Regions from separate parts of the Alteromonas sp. AWJ4_197 genome, predicted to be linked through region 1. Evidence: riboswitches for the same ligand, from Rfam matches in the RefSeq annotation. Region 1 holds a riboswitch; the other holds the start of a gene.
The links. A riboswitch is a leader RNA that binds a small molecule or an ion and turns the genes downstream of it on or off. The one in region 1 is predicted to bind thiamine pyrophosphate.

Region 2: another riboswitch for thiamine pyrophosphate. It lies ahead of thiC (phosphomethylpyrimidine synthase ThiC); the one in region 1 lies ahead of ACXAGC_RS12880 (TonB-dependent receptor).

What each region holds. Positions count from the first base shown of each region.
Region 1 is NZ_JBSWWW010000005.1:267,275-274,686, forward strand. It holds gene ACXAGC_RS12870 (helix-turn-helix domain-containing protein) at 1-112, opposite strand, end outside; cyclic di-GMP riboswitch class I at 300-381, shown strand; gene ACXAGC_RS12875 (hypothetical protein) at 427-1,107, shown strand; TPP riboswitch at 1,231-1,333, shown strand; gene ACXAGC_RS12880 (TonB-dependent receptor) at 1,391-3,445, shown strand; gene ACXAGC_RS12885 (hypothetical protein) at 3,455-3,724, shown strand; gene pnuC (nicotinamide riboside transporter PnuC) at 3,717-4,337, shown strand; gene ACXAGC_RS12895 (phosphotransferase) at 4,315-5,142, shown strand; tRNA gene ACXAGC_RS12900 (tRNA-Trp) at 5,267-5,343, shown strand; gene ACXAGC_RS12905 (hypothetical protein) at 5,406-5,909, shown strand; gene rimI (ribosomal protein S18-alanine N-acetyltransferase) at 5,913-6,365, shown strand; gene ACXAGC_RS12915 (hypothetical protein) at 6,506-6,682, shown strand; gene prfC (peptide chain release factor 3) at 6,869-7,412, shown strand, end outside.
Region 2 is NZ_JBSWWW010000003.1:174,180-181,591, forward strand. It holds gene ACXAGC_RS07380 (TonB-dependent receptor) at 1-1,385, opposite strand, end outside; gene ACXAGC_RS07385 (RNA polymerase sigma factor) at 1,607-2,149, shown strand; gene ACXAGC_RS07390 (FecR family protein) at 2,146-3,285, shown strand; gene feoB (ferrous iron transporter B) at 3,363-5,177, opposite strand; gene ACXAGC_RS07400 (FeoA family protein) at 5,222-5,455, opposite strand; TPP riboswitch at 5,657-5,770, shown strand; gene thiC (phosphomethylpyrimidine synthase ThiC) at 5,866-7,412, shown strand, end outside.

The DNA of each region.
Region 1 (7,412 bases):
GTGTGACGCTTTCGAGCATCGTTGTGTCATATTCGTTATCAAGTCCGTTATCCCTTCTCAGACTCAATAAAGCGCGGATGACTGCCGACCAGAAAAAACCGTGATACTGCACGTTTGCTCCCTATACCGGATCCCTTCAGTCAAGGATATAAGAATTACCTGTGGCTTGACAGAAAAAGGGTGAATTTTGTGTTGGTACAAATTTGTACCGGATTTCGTTCAGAAGTGTCCTGTTTTACTTGCGGGCCTCTCCCTATCATTACAACCGTCGACTCATTGGTGGAAACGTCACTTCCACAGAGTAGATTTGCCAAACCTGTCGTGAGGCAGGGACGGAAAGCCACGGGTCTTATACCGCCATAAGACAGCCGGGTTGCAGTGAAGTTGTTTAACTATTTTCAGGCACACACTGCTCAAGGAACATAAATGAAATTTAGCATCAAAACTGCAGCCCTGCTAACCGGCTTCTGTGCGGCATTCACGGCTAACGCCAACATTATCAGCAGCTACGATATTGACTTCGCAGCCCAGACTTTGACTGCACATCAACAAAGCGGCACGTCTAACTACGGAACATGGACAAATAATGGCAGCGTACTGAACCTGCGCGAAAACAGCTGGTTCACACTAAATCTGGATGATGCTTTCGGGATCCAGAGCCTGGATTTAGACAATTCTGCTTCAGATATTTTGTTGTCATTTGAATTTCGTATGACGCCGGGCAACAACAATACTAATGCAAACCCTTACTCTGAGATTGGCGGGATCTGGCTGGCAGATTTCTCTGCCGGTGAACAGAATAACGATGCCAGCCGCACGTTTGCTCTGGGTGGCACACAGAATTTCGGTCTGGATGACTTTACTTATACCAGCGAACCAGCCTGGGAGACCTTCTCTATTACTCTGGATGATTACATGTCAGGACTTATTACCGACATCGTATTCATTAACGATTGTGATGCAGCCAGCGGTTGCGGAGATATGAAGGTTCGCTTCCGGAATGCCTCTATTACAGAAGTCAGTGAGCCAACCGCCATGTCACTGATCCTTCTGGGAATAGGGTTTATGGGATGGCGCACAAGACGCCAGAATCAGAAGGTCGCCTGACCTTCATTGCCCGCCACGTCACATCGCGGGCTTTTTTATTGCTTTTTCGGGGCTGCCGGCAACTTGACTAAGTCACTGAAGTTGTTAGACTGCCCTCGCTTAATTTGCGGACTCCGTAATAAGCATTAGGCCAAGGGGTGCCGTCTTTACGGCTGAGATCCATTCCATGGGAACCCTTAAACCTGATCCGGATAATACCGGCGTAGGGATGGTGATAAAAGCAATCTGAAAACCTCAATACCTGCCGTAAAGCCGGATCTTTTTGATGATTAAAGAGATCCTAATGAAAAAAAACGCAATCCTTCTCGCACTACTTGCACTGCCTGCTTTTGCTGATGACACAGCAGACATCGAACGTATTACCGTCAGCGGTGATTTCCGCACAGCGACTCTCGATCAACTCAGTGCCAGCGCTTCTGTGTTATCAGGCAACCGCCTGGACAGCCGTCAGGCTACCTATATTGACAACGTATTAAGTATTGCGCCGAATGTGAATTTTGCGGCCGGAGCATCCCGCGGACGTTTTATTCAGATCCGGGGGATTGGTGAGCGCAGCCAGTTTGCTGAACCGATTAATCCTTCAGTCAGTTTCCTGGTCGACGATTTTGATTTCTCCGGTCTTGCTGCAGCAGGTGTACTTTTTGATACACAGCAGGTAGAAGTTTACCGGGGACCGCAGGCGACAGTCTTCGGAACCGGTGCCCTGGCTGGTGCGGTTAAGATTGTCAGCAATGCCCCCTCAGAAGAGAGTGACAGTCATTTTGAATTGTCTGTGGGAAACACATCTTTCTTCCGCGCTGAAGGTGCCCATGGCGGACAAGCGTCTGATTCTCTGGCCTGGCGTGCAGCATTTGTGCACAACAGCAGTGACGGTTTTATTGAAAATGACTTTTTGGGTGCCGACGATACCAACGGGATTCATGAGAATGCAGTAAGGCTGGGCACACTGTGGGATGTGACTGACAAAACATCCGTTGCGGTGGATTTACGCTGGTACGATATCAATAACGGTTACGATGCTTTCTCACTGGATAACAACCGTCACACATTGTCTGATGAACCCGGCTTTGATGAGCAGGAAACTAAAGCGGTCAGTGCACATATCAATCATGAAACTGCCGGAGGTTTGCTGGAAATCATTGCGACTATGGCCGGTCATGATATCGCTTACGGCTACGACGAAGACTGGACCTACACCGGTTTCCACCCCTGGGGCTATACGTCCTTTGATGCATATTACCGGGATGTTTCCCAACAATCTGCCGAGGTGCGTTTTACTTCTGCAGAAGATAAAAAAATCTTCAATGACACTACGACCTGGGTTATCGGCGGCCGCATCAATCAGAGTGAACAGGATCTACTGCGTCAGTATACTTATGCTGACGGCGACTTTATCAGTACTTTCGAACCGCAGACAACAGCGGTTTACGGTCAGCTTGATACACAGCTGACTCCGTCTTTATTGCTGACGTCCGCGCTGCGTGTTGAAAATTATGCCTATGATTATGCTGATAATGCGCAGGTTGTGTACGACGATGACACGACCATGACCGGCGGCAAACTTGCACTGACCTGGGATATGGGAGGGGACTACCTGTATGCCAGCGTATCCAGAGGCTACAAAGGTGCCGGCATTAACTATGATGAGCAGGTTAGCCGCGAGCGCCGCTTCTTTGATGCGGAATACAACTGGAACTATGAGGCAGGCTACAAAGGCAAATTGTTTGTTCCTGAATTGACAGCCCGCGCAGCAGTTTTCTTCATGGAAAGGGAAGATACCCAAATCAGCGATTTTGATGTTCAGGAACGTGAAGACGGTTCTGCCGCCTTTATCGATATTACGGCGAATGCCGATGTGGGCACAAATAAAGGGGCAGAACTGGAGCTTTCCTGGCAGGCAACGTCGTCCTGGACAGTGCAGGCCAGCGCCGGTTACCTCAGTGCCACCTTTGAAGGTTACGAGACAGCCGACGGTGAATATGTCAGTAAGCAGCGTCAGGCTCAGGCACCCAGATATACAGCGAACCTGTTCAGTGAGTTGTGGCTGACTGATTCTCTGGTATGGCGCGCTGATATGGACTTTAAAGACGAATACCGCTTCTCTGATGGCCATGATGAAACAGCGCCGGCCACAACGTTGTACAACACAGATATCACCTGGGTAAAAGGCATGTTGCGCACCACACTGTGGGTGAAGAACGTGTTTGATAAAACCTGGTACACCCGCGGTTTCGGTGGATTCAGTAACGACCCCCGTGATTACTATGAGTTTGCTGAACCTTATTATCAGTTAGGTGACGGCAGACAGTTCGGCGTCACAGCCCGTTTTCAATTTTAAGGAATCTCTATGCAGGTCATGGTTGAGTTATCTCTGTATCCTCTGGTGAATGAATACATTCCACCCATAAAGTCGTTCATTGACAGACTGAACAGTTACGACACCCTTGATGTGACGACCTGTTCTACCAGTACACAGGTCACCGGCGAGTATGCCGACGTTATGGCGGTACTGGGGAAAGAAATGCAGCGCACCCATGAAGAAGTCGGGCAGGCCATTTTTGTGGCCAAGTTTCTGAACTTCGATGTGATGCAGGCCCGTAAGGATCAGGATGACTGATTTCATCCCGCATTTCTTTGAACAGATAGCCGCGACATCACTGGCCGAGTGGGTTGCTGTGGTGCTGGCGCTGGCCTATGTCTGGCTGGCTGCCAGGCAAAACCGCTGGTGCTGGCTTTGTGCATTTATCAGCACGGCTATTTATACCTGGCTCTTCTGGCAGGTCACACTGCCGTTTCAGGCCATCCTGAATCTGTATTACATGGTGATGGCAGGATACGGGTATTATCAGTGGAATCGTCAGGCTGCCGGCGACGACCGGGTGCATTCCTGGCCATGGTATACCCATGCCATGCTGGTGCCGGGACTACTCCTGATTGCCTGGGGCTTATCCCTCTGGGCACAGGGGCAGTTCAACAGCGAACATCTGCTGCTTGATGCAAGCATTCAGGTGGTCAGTGTGGTGACTACCGTGATGGTGGCCCATAAGGTTTTACAGAACTGGTTGTACTGGATAGTGATCAATCTGGCTTCAGCTTATCTTTACGCACAAAGCGGCCTGATGTTGTCAGCGTGTCTGTTTCTGGGATATGTCGGATTTGCCGTATTTGGTTATGCACAATGGCTGAAACAATGGAAGATGCAGGAACATGACGCCCGCGCTTATCGTTAAAGCGTTAGCAGAGCCGTTGAAGCTTAGCGGTAATGCCATCTGTGAATCACGGCAGGGCGGGGATGTGAACCGCCTGTTCAATATCACTGACGGTGAGCGTGAGTTCGCTGTTAAGTGGTCTGCCGGTGATAGTTTTACCGGTGTAAACAAACATGCTCAGTTTACGCTTCAGAGCAGCCTGTTCCGTCAGGGCATTGCGCCTGAACCTGTGTGGCTGAGTCCTGACTGCACGCTGTGGGCAGAACGCTGGGTCACCACGGATGCGGAACCGGCGAACAACGCAAACAGTGAAGACAGCATCATTCTGCTCGCCGTTGCGTTACACACCATTCACTGTACAGCTATTGACGCGCCACCTCTGTGTCTTGAGCCCAGACTGGTGCGCTATTTTGAAAGTGCAGATCTTGAGAGCAGTCATCCCCTGGCTGAAGCATTGAGAAACGTGATTGATTCCGGTGATGCACAGCAGCCGCCTGCTGAACAGGCGGTGCTTTGTCACAACGATCTGTCTTTGCCGCACATTGTGAGAACCGGAGCCGGTGGCGCTAAACCCGTTATCGTAGACTGGGAATATGCTGCCAGCGGCAATCGTTATTTTGATGTGGCATCCTGTGCTGCGATTAATCAGTTAAATGACGAAGCCGCTTTGCGCTTGTATAAACACTACGCCGCTTTAAGCGGGGCCGCTGAAGAGAAGGTCATCTTTGCCTGTGAACAGCAGCGCCGGGTGGTAAATGTCACTGCTGCCCTCTGGCAGGCAGCACTGGAAACCACTAACCGGCAGAAGGGGAGTGAACCGGAGTAACAGCCATACTGTGCGCTTTTTGTGCGTATTGTGCGAATGCCAGGCAAAGGCACTGGTTTTGCTGTTTTTTTGCCATAAAAAGGCTTTACCTTTGTTAACGCATACGTATAATGCACAGCGCGCTAGGGGTGTAGTTCGAATTGGTAGAACAGCGGTCTCCAAAACCGATGGTTGGGGGTTCGAGTCCCTCCACCCCTGCCACTTTTCCTCTGAGTAAGTTATAGTGTTCCTACTTTCTTCCACTCAAAAGTAAATCCATTTTCATGACGTCCGGTTTAAATCCATATCAAATTGCTGTTCTTCAGGAAATGGGTATCTGTGTATGGCAATCTCAGGCTGTATCACAGACTCAGGCAACATCTGCTGCCGGTAACAGTCACACTGCTGAACTAACGCCTTCCGGCGCTGCCGTTCCATCTCAGTCTTCTGGTCAACCCGCCGCAAATGGTCAGGCCCGCATTGCGCAGCTTCGTTCCATGCTGGGAAATAAACCGGATAAAAAACCATCTGCCCCGGAAAAAGTGCAGGACAATGAAGCAAAACCGGCATCACCGGTGGTTGAAACCATTGATCCCCGCAGCTTCGGAACTGCCGGACAAGACATCTTGCAGGCGTTGTCTCTGTTTCACGATGCAAAGTCTGTTCGCTGGCAATATGGTTCAGAGTTGTCCCTGAATAATAATATTCTTTCATTACCTTATAAAACTGCGCCATCAGACGCTGCGGAAAAGCGCCGTCTGTGGCAGATCATTTGTGCCGGTCAGTAAGTGATGCCGTCGTTCACACTCCAGCCACTTTCTGAAGCCCTGATCAATGACGCCCATGCTATTCATCAGCAAGCCACTTATAATCCCTGGTCCTTATCTACCTTTGCGGACTGTCTTACACCGCCCTATGCGGGTTTGGCAGCACTGAACAGTGAGCTTAAGCTCTCCGGTTACGCAGTGATATTACTGGTTGCCGGCGAAGCCACGTTAATGGACATTGCAGTTGCTGTTTCTGACCGGGGGCAGGGTGCCGGAAAACAGTTATTAGACGGTGTGATTGCATGGTGCCGGCAACAACAGGCTGAGTCACTGTGGCTCGAGGTAAGAGCCGGAAACCACAAAGCCATTTCACTGTACGAAAAAGCCGGTTTTGAAGACATCGAAGTGCGTAAAAATTACTACCCCTGTGATGGCGGTAAAGAAGACGCGCGGATAATGCGTATGTTGCTTGCTTAGGGCGTCAGCGATTATACCCGGCGGTTGTATCCTACAGAGTAAACCATCTCCCGGTCAGAAAAATAATTTGAAATCTCATCCAAATTCCTCTCTTCACGTATAATTAACAAGAGTGTGTTTTGTTCAATTAGCAGGTGAATATGATGGCTGACAGCAATAAAAAAGCCCGTGAACATGAACGGGAAATCACGCTGGCGGAAGAAGACTTTCGTCATGATGAAGAAGAATTCGATTCTGTCGCCGGGGAAGAAGATCCCGGGGCCGCGTTAGAAGAGCTGGTAGAATACGATAAATCCACACCGGAGAAGAAAAAGTAAGGCCTCCGGCGTACAAACTTTCTGCCTGCCGGTGCAAATGCGCCGGCGGATTTCCCCCGCAGAGAAAAGGGCGGCAATTTTTCTCAATTCTGGTATCATGCGCGCCAATTTTTGAAATTCAAGGTGGCGCCGCCCGCAAGCTCTGAACCCGCGTCTACCCTCACACAGTGACAGATCAGAATATCCATGAGTAACCTAACCAGCGAAATCAGCAAACGCCGTACGTTTGCGATTATCAGTCACCCCGATGCGGGTAAAACTACCATTACTGAAAAGGTCCTTTTATTCGGACAAGCTTTGCAAAAAGCCGGTACCGTGAAAGGGAAGAAGTCCGGTCAGCATGCCAAATCTGACTGGATGGAAATGGAAAAAGAGCGGGGGATCTCGGTCACGACCTCGGTCATGCAGTTCCCTTACCGTGAAAATCTGGTGAACCTGCTGGATACGCCGGGACACGAAGACTTCTCTGAAGATACCTACCGCACACTGACTGCCGTTGACTCCTGTCTGATGGTTATCGATGCGGCAAAAGGTGTTGAGGATCGTACCCGTAAGCTGATGGAAGTTACCCGCCTGCGCGATACGCCTATTATTACCTTCATGAACAAGCTTGACCGCGATATCCGCGACCCGCTGGAGTTGCTTGATGAAGTTGAAAACGAGCTGAAAATCCTGTGCGCGCCGGTGACCTGGCCAATCGGCTGTGGTAAAGAATTCAAAGGTGTTTATC
Region 2 (7,412 bases), on a different contig from region 1:
GTGTAGCCGGAAGGATCAGCAAAACTACTTACCCGGTAACCACCATCGACATCGGCCTGTGAGTACATTTCCACAGTTTCATAGCCCGTTACAGAGGTAAACGTGTAATCAGTCGTGAAATATTCCAATTTCATACTTCCGCCCTCGGTTTTCACCGTTTGCGTAGCACGTTGCGCGGCATCGTGATAAACCACATTGCGGTCGAAACCATCAACGAAGTCGTTGGTTCCGGGCTTTATTGCACTGGCTCTGAACACCGTGGGCGTACCATCCAAATCACGGGTGTGGTAGTTAAATAACGCCGAGAACTGACTGTTTGGCTCGTAGAGCACCTGCACTTTGGCAGCTCGATCGTCATAACCGCCCAGAATATCGTTTTGTTCAAAACCCGGCGCACGGGTATCAATATAGTCTGAACGCGTCTGGTTAAGTAAAGACACACGCACAGACACAGTGTCTGTCAGGCCACCGCTAATAGCACCATGGGTAGACAATGTGTCCAGAGACGAATAAGACGCGCTGATATAACCTTCGAAATTCTGCGTAGGACGGTTCGAAGTGAACTTTACCAGTCCTGCAGGTGTGTTACGGCCAAACAACGTACCCTGAGGACCCCGTAACACTTCAACACTCTCCACATCAAAGACGGGGAAACCTTTTAAAAGCGGGTTCTCCTGAACCACATCATCAGTGATCAATGATACCGGCTGAGAGGCATTTACATCATAATCCTGATTGCCCAGACCGCGAATATAAAAGCGGGGGAAAGAACGGCCAAACGAAGATTCAATTTTCAGACTTGGAATGCGGGCTGACATGAAACGGATATCGTCACCGGCGGTCGACGCACTTTCAATCAGGTCACGCTTCATGACAGAAACGGAAACCGGTACTTCCTGTAAATTTTGAGTACGGCGTTGTGCGGTAACGGTAATGTTCTCAACCTTTCCCTTACTTGTTTTGCTAACGGCCCCGCTATTCGCTTCGGCTGACTGCGCAGAGGCGTCAGTAGACGCTGCGGGCTTTTTTCCCTCAACGGTTTCATCCACATTTTTCTTTTCAATAGCGATGGTTTTCTTATTGATATAGCGATAACTAAGCGCAGTCCCTTCCAGGAGCTTATTAAAAGCAGCTTCTTCGCTATACGTTCCGGAAAACGCTTCAGTTGTCAGGCCGTCTGCAACATTGGAGAAGAAAACAATCTGCTTTCCATATTGTTTTGCGATGCTCTGCAAAGCCCGGTCCAGCGGAACCTGCCCCACCGTAACCTGTAACTGCTCCTGATTTTCAATATTCTCTGCAGCAACGCCAAAGCTGCCGGCCAGTGACAGCATCACTGACAAGACGACTGGCTTCTTCTTAAATTTGGGGACACGAGTTCTCATGCTTGTATTTCCTATATCCGTACTACATATAATTATCATTGGCTTCGTTGCGAAGCCTTTATTTATGCGGGCAGAAAACCCACTAATAAATAAAGAGTGTGAAAGTGCTGGATTTAGGTACTTATTTTTTTTATCTTGAAACTTCCGCGAAGTTTTAATCTGATTTTGATAAGTATTAATTCATCTTCCCCTCTGAATTCCGGCACAAGACATCTTTCTCTATGGGCAACCACACTGCGACGAATAAAAAGAGTAAATGCAGCAGCTTTGTAAAAGGGCTCTACGACAGTTCTTATAAGGAACTGTTTGCCTTCTTCATGCGTCGTTCGAATAACAATCAGCAGGCTCAGGATTTTTCGCAGGAGACTTACCTGCGGCTGATGAATGTAGAAAGAAAAGATCTCATAGAACAACCCAAAGCCTACTTGTTTCGTATTGCCGCAAATCTTGTGCATGAAATGCGTTCAAAGAATGAGCGGATTGCTCAAAATGAAACACCTCTTACTGATGGTCTGGAAAATTTTCCCGGCAATGAAGACCCTCACCTGCAACTTGAGCGGCAGAAAGCTATACAAGAACTGGAGAAAATACTAGTTACACTTCCACCTGTTTATCAGTCAGTATTACTGCTGAGGAAGCGCGATGGCCTTAATCATGCGGAAATTGCAGAAAAACTGGGAATTTCTATTCACACCGTCAGAAAATACTTAACCCGTGCTATGACAGAATGTCGCAAAGCGCAAATTGCGAGTGATGCATCATGAATATGGTTAAACAATCTAATTCTCTGATCATTGAACAAGCTAGCTACTGGGCGGTATTGCTGGACGATGGAGAACTGAGCGAAAAAGATCGCCGTGAACTGACGCACTGGTTGCTGATGGGACCTGCTCACGTGGAGGAATTTATCCACGCATGCGTGTTGCTGGATCTGATGTCAGATGTTGATCAGGGTAAAAAGTTATCCGTCGACAAATTACTCGCTCAGGTAGAATCAGCAGCGGGCAGTAAGGTGACTCCTATCACTCAACATCAGAACCTGACCAGTAATAATTCGGATCACGAAACGTCCGGACGCCCCCGGAAAACCCGCTGGCTTCCGGTTGCTGCCTGTCTGCTGGCTGGTGCTATTTTCGCTTATCAGATGCTGCCGGTTGAAAGCGCCGGCGAAACGCCTGTCGCGCAAAATCAGCCTGTACAATACAAAACATCACTGGGCGAGCAAAGAAGCATCACGCTGGAAGATGGCTCGATTATCTACCTGAACACGCTGACTGCTGTAGATATTAACTATACGCAGAAATACAGAAACATCGTCCTGCATCAGGGAGAAGCAATTTTCAAAGTTGCACATAATCCTCAAAAGCCCTTCAGGGTCTGGGTTAACGACACAATGTTTCAGGCGCTGGGCACCGAATTTAACGTCCGCAGTGAACCCGGAAGTGTTGCATTGACAGTGCTTACCGGAGAAGTCGCACTGGCAAGAGAAGCGAAAAAAGAACAACTGATTCCGTTTCGCTCCACCGGCATCAAGCTGACTGACTTTACTGCACCGGACTTAACTAAAGACAGGCCTCTGCTGGTGACTGTGGGACAAAAAGCTGTGCTTCAGGACAATGGTAATATTCATACAGAAGCATCGGTGGATGTAGCCAGAGAGACGTCCTGGAAATCCAGAGAAATGATTTTCCGGAACGACCGTTTAGATAACGTAGTTCGCGAATTTAATCGCTATAATGCATTGCAGGTCACCATCGCCTCTGCGGACTTATCAGGTATGTCTGTAACCGGTGTATTTGAAACCAATGACCCGATGTCTCTGCTGAATTTTTTAGAAAGTTCAGGCAAAGCAAGAATCGAAAAAACAGATATAAACAAAGTTACGGTGTATGACCGTTAACGGTTGGTGTAAACAGCACCTCATCAAGTTCCCCGCTCTTTGGTTAGCACACTTAATAACGTGCTGTTTACCCGTTATCAGTACAACATATTCACCAGTACGGCGATAACATAGGCCAGGATACCGTATCCGACGTACAGGCCCCATGCGAGCTTATTACTGCCGGTTTCACCTTTCAGCATGGCAACGGTTGCCACACATTGCAGCGCCACAACGTAGAACAGCACCAGGCCAAGGCCGGCGCCGGTTGTCAGTCCGTCAGCCTGAATACGTTCGGCCAGACCATTCACATTGTCTTCAGCGTCATCCATACCGAACAATGTACCCAGCGCACCGACGAATACTTCACGGGCGAGAAACGACATCAGTATTGCCACGCCGTAACGCCAGTCCAGACCCATCGGCTCGAATACAGGCTGGATAACATGGCCGATTTGCCCGAGCCAGCTGTTTTCAAGAGTAGAACCCATTGGGAAATAACCCAGGATCCAGATCCCCACCGACACCACGAAAATAATCGGTGCAGCGCGGCGGACAAACTGCAACCCGCTGTCGATAACACGGAAGGTTAATGGCTTCCAGTGTGGTAAACGGTAAGTGGGTAATTCAAGAATGAACGGCATGTCTGACTCTTCCAGATCTCCCGGTAAGAAGCGCGACAGAAACTGGCTGACAATCAGGGCCGTAATAATACCGAAGAAATACAGGCCGAAGAAGGCAGCCCCCTGAAGACCAAAAATGCCCAGGAAAGTACCGTCTTCCGGCACCAGTACCGCAACCAGCAAGGCATAAACCGGCAAACGGGCTGAACAGGACATCAGCGGGATGGTCAGCATGGTGATAAGGCGCTTGTGCGGCGACTCGATAGTACGGGCCGCCATGATGGCAGGAATGGCGCAGGCATGACCCGAAAGATAAGGAATAAAACTTCTGCCTGATAAACCCACTGCGCTCAACGGGCGGTGACACATCAGCGCCGCGCGGGCAAGATAACCGCTGTCTTCCAGCAAGCCGATAATGAAGGTCAGTACCATAATTTGCGGTACGAACACCAGGAAAGAGCCTAAGCCGCCGAATATGGCGTCGTTAAAAAAGTCGGTAACAATACCTTCTGGCGTAATGGCACTGACACCTTCAGCAACGCTGCCGATCAGCGTTTCCACGCCGTCCATCAGGGGGGCTGCGAGGGTAAAAATACTCTGGAAGAGTACGAACATGACGCCGAGGAATACCAGAGAGCCGGTCCAGCTGTTTAACAGGAAGCGGTCGAAGCTGTTCTGATTTTTCAGCACAACATCCAGTTGCAGGCCGTACTTTGAAGCCAGTGCCTGACTCTGGTTTACCGCGGACTCCCCTTCTGCCAGGGATGTCGTCGGGACATGACCTGACGGCGCTCTGGCAACAGACAGCATGGTCTGCTTAAATTCGTGTAACCCGTCCAGGGTTCTTGCCGACAGTGCCATTACCGGACTACCCAATTCTTTACTCAGCGTCTCTGTGTCGATATCTTCGCCGATCCTGCGGACTTCGTCGATGAAGTTGAGGGCAAAGAGTACAGCTTTATTGTTGGCTTTTGCCAGTTTCTGCACCTGCAGCCCCAGCACTAAACTGCGCTCTAAACGGGTGGCATCAAGTACACAAACCACAAGAGAGGTATCGTCACGTTCTACCGATGCGGTGATTTCTTTAATTGCGATTTCTTCATCACGGCTCAGGCCACGAAGCGTATAAGTGCCGGGCAAGTCCACCACTTCAAAATCCTGACATTGACCCCGTTTAACTTCCACGGTAACACCGGGATAATTAGCGACTTTTTGTCGCAGACCGGTTAATTGATTGAATAAAAGACTCTTACCGGAATTGGGCTTTCCGACCATTAAAATGCGTTGCATGAAAAAGAGGTATCCTGTTACTGGCGACAGCGGAAAAGTGAGCGTTAGTTACGCACTTCAACTTCGATTTGTGCGGCGAGATTTTCTTCGATAGCAAACACACTGCCACCCAGTTGCATCACGATTGGCCCACCCAGCGGGCCTTTTCTGACACACTGAATATCTCTGCCAACTTGAATGCCCATTTCAGAAAGCCGCTCTTTCACATTCTCAGCCAGGTCTGAATTAACCGAGCTGATTAACGCCTGCTGTTTGGTAGTAAGTTCCCACAACGTCATAGGATGTCTCTGTAGTAAGTGCTGTTTGCCTATTCTTTACCGAACAGCAAAATCCGGTGCTCCGGACCTGAAAATCTGTTGGAAGAGTACAAGAAAGTGGAGATATGAACCAGATACTTTCTGCGTTGCAACGTTGAAAGCCCCAACTCTGTCGTTAAGACAAAGCTTGTTTTCTTTTCTAATCCATGATTATAGTAAAAACAGAACTTGTCGGAGTGCTTCGTCTTTCACATGAAAGCAAGCTGAGACCGCATTGCGGGATCCGTAGAACCTGATCAGGCTAATACCTGCGAAGGGAACAAGCAGCAACACCGTTCCACCATCACAACAGACGACCGTCTGTTTGCCGGTGTTGCCCCTTGTGTACTCACTCCTGACAAGCATTTATCACCCGAAAAGGAACAAATGCTATGTCAACACGACGCGAGAAACGCCAGCAGGCACAAACATTTATACAATCACTGAAAGGTGAAGCTTTTCCTAATTCTTTCCGCCAGTACGAGGAAGGATCTGTCCCGTCCATTCGTGTGCCCATGCGGATGATTGCCCAGTCTCCTACCCGCATCAGCGAACAGGAAGAAGAAATCAATCCGGATATTCCCGTATACGACGCCTCCGGTGTATTTGGCGACCCGGCCTGTGAAGTCGATGTGACCAGAGGCATTCCGCATTGCCGCGCTGAGTGGATTAACGCACGAAGCGATACGCAAGCCATTGCCGCATCTGAATCATCCTATACGCAGGCGCGGGATGCAGACATCACCTCAGAATCTATTCGTTTTCAGGCGAAAAATACCATCCGTAAAGCCGCTGCCGGCAAGGTAGTAACGCAATTGCACTATGCCCGCCTGGGCATAGTGACGCCGGAGATGGAATACATCGCGATCCGCGAAAATATGGGTCGCGCTGCGATCAAAAATGAACTGTTGAACCAGCAGCACAAAGGAGAAGCCTTCGGCGCAAACATACCACCGGAAATCACCGGCGAGTTCGTGCGCCGTGAAGTCGCAGAAGGCCGGGCGATTATTCCGGCCAACATCAACCACCCTGAAGCTGAGCCGATGATTATCGGACGAAACTTCCTGGTCAAAGTGAATGCCAACATCGGTAATTCCGCGGTGACCTCGTCCATTGAAGAGGAAGTGGAAAAGCTGGTCTGGGCCACACGCTGGGGCGCAGACACCATCATGGACTTATCCACCGGCCGCAATATTCACGAAACCCGTGAATGGCTGCTGCGTAACAGCCCGGTGCCCATTGGCACAGTGCCCATTTATCAGGCGCTGGAAAAGGTCAATGGCGTCGCTGAAGATCTCGACTGGCCGGTTTTTCGTGACACCCTGATTGAACAGGCAGAGCAAGGGGTGGATTATTTTACTATCCATGCCGGCGTGCGCTTACCCTTTGTACCGTTAACCGCTAAGCGCGTTACGGGTATCGTGTCCCGTGGTGGTGCCATTATGGCGAAATGGTGTTTGTATCATCATCAGGAAAGTTTTCTGTATGAACATTTCCGCGAAATCTGTGAAATCTGCGCTCAATATGACGTAAGCCTGTCACTGGGTGACGGTCTGCGCCCCGGTTCCGTTGCAGACGCCAACGATGAAGCACAATTTGCCGAGCTGCGCACCTTAGGCGAACTCACAGCTATCGCGTGGGAATATGACGTTCAGGTGATGATAGAAGGTCCGGGCCACGTGCCTATGCACCTGATCAAAGAGAACATGGATGAGCAGTTATCTCATTGTCATGGCGCACCGTTTTACACCCTTGGTCCGCTGACAACGGATATCGCCCCGGGGTATGACCATTTCACGTCCGGGATCGGCGCAGCACTGATTGGCTGGTATGGCTGTGCCATGCTTTGCTACGTCACCCCCAAAGAGCATCTTGGCCTGCCGGATAAAGAAGATGTGAAGCAGGGCCTGATTACTTACAAAATTGCCGCCCACGCAGC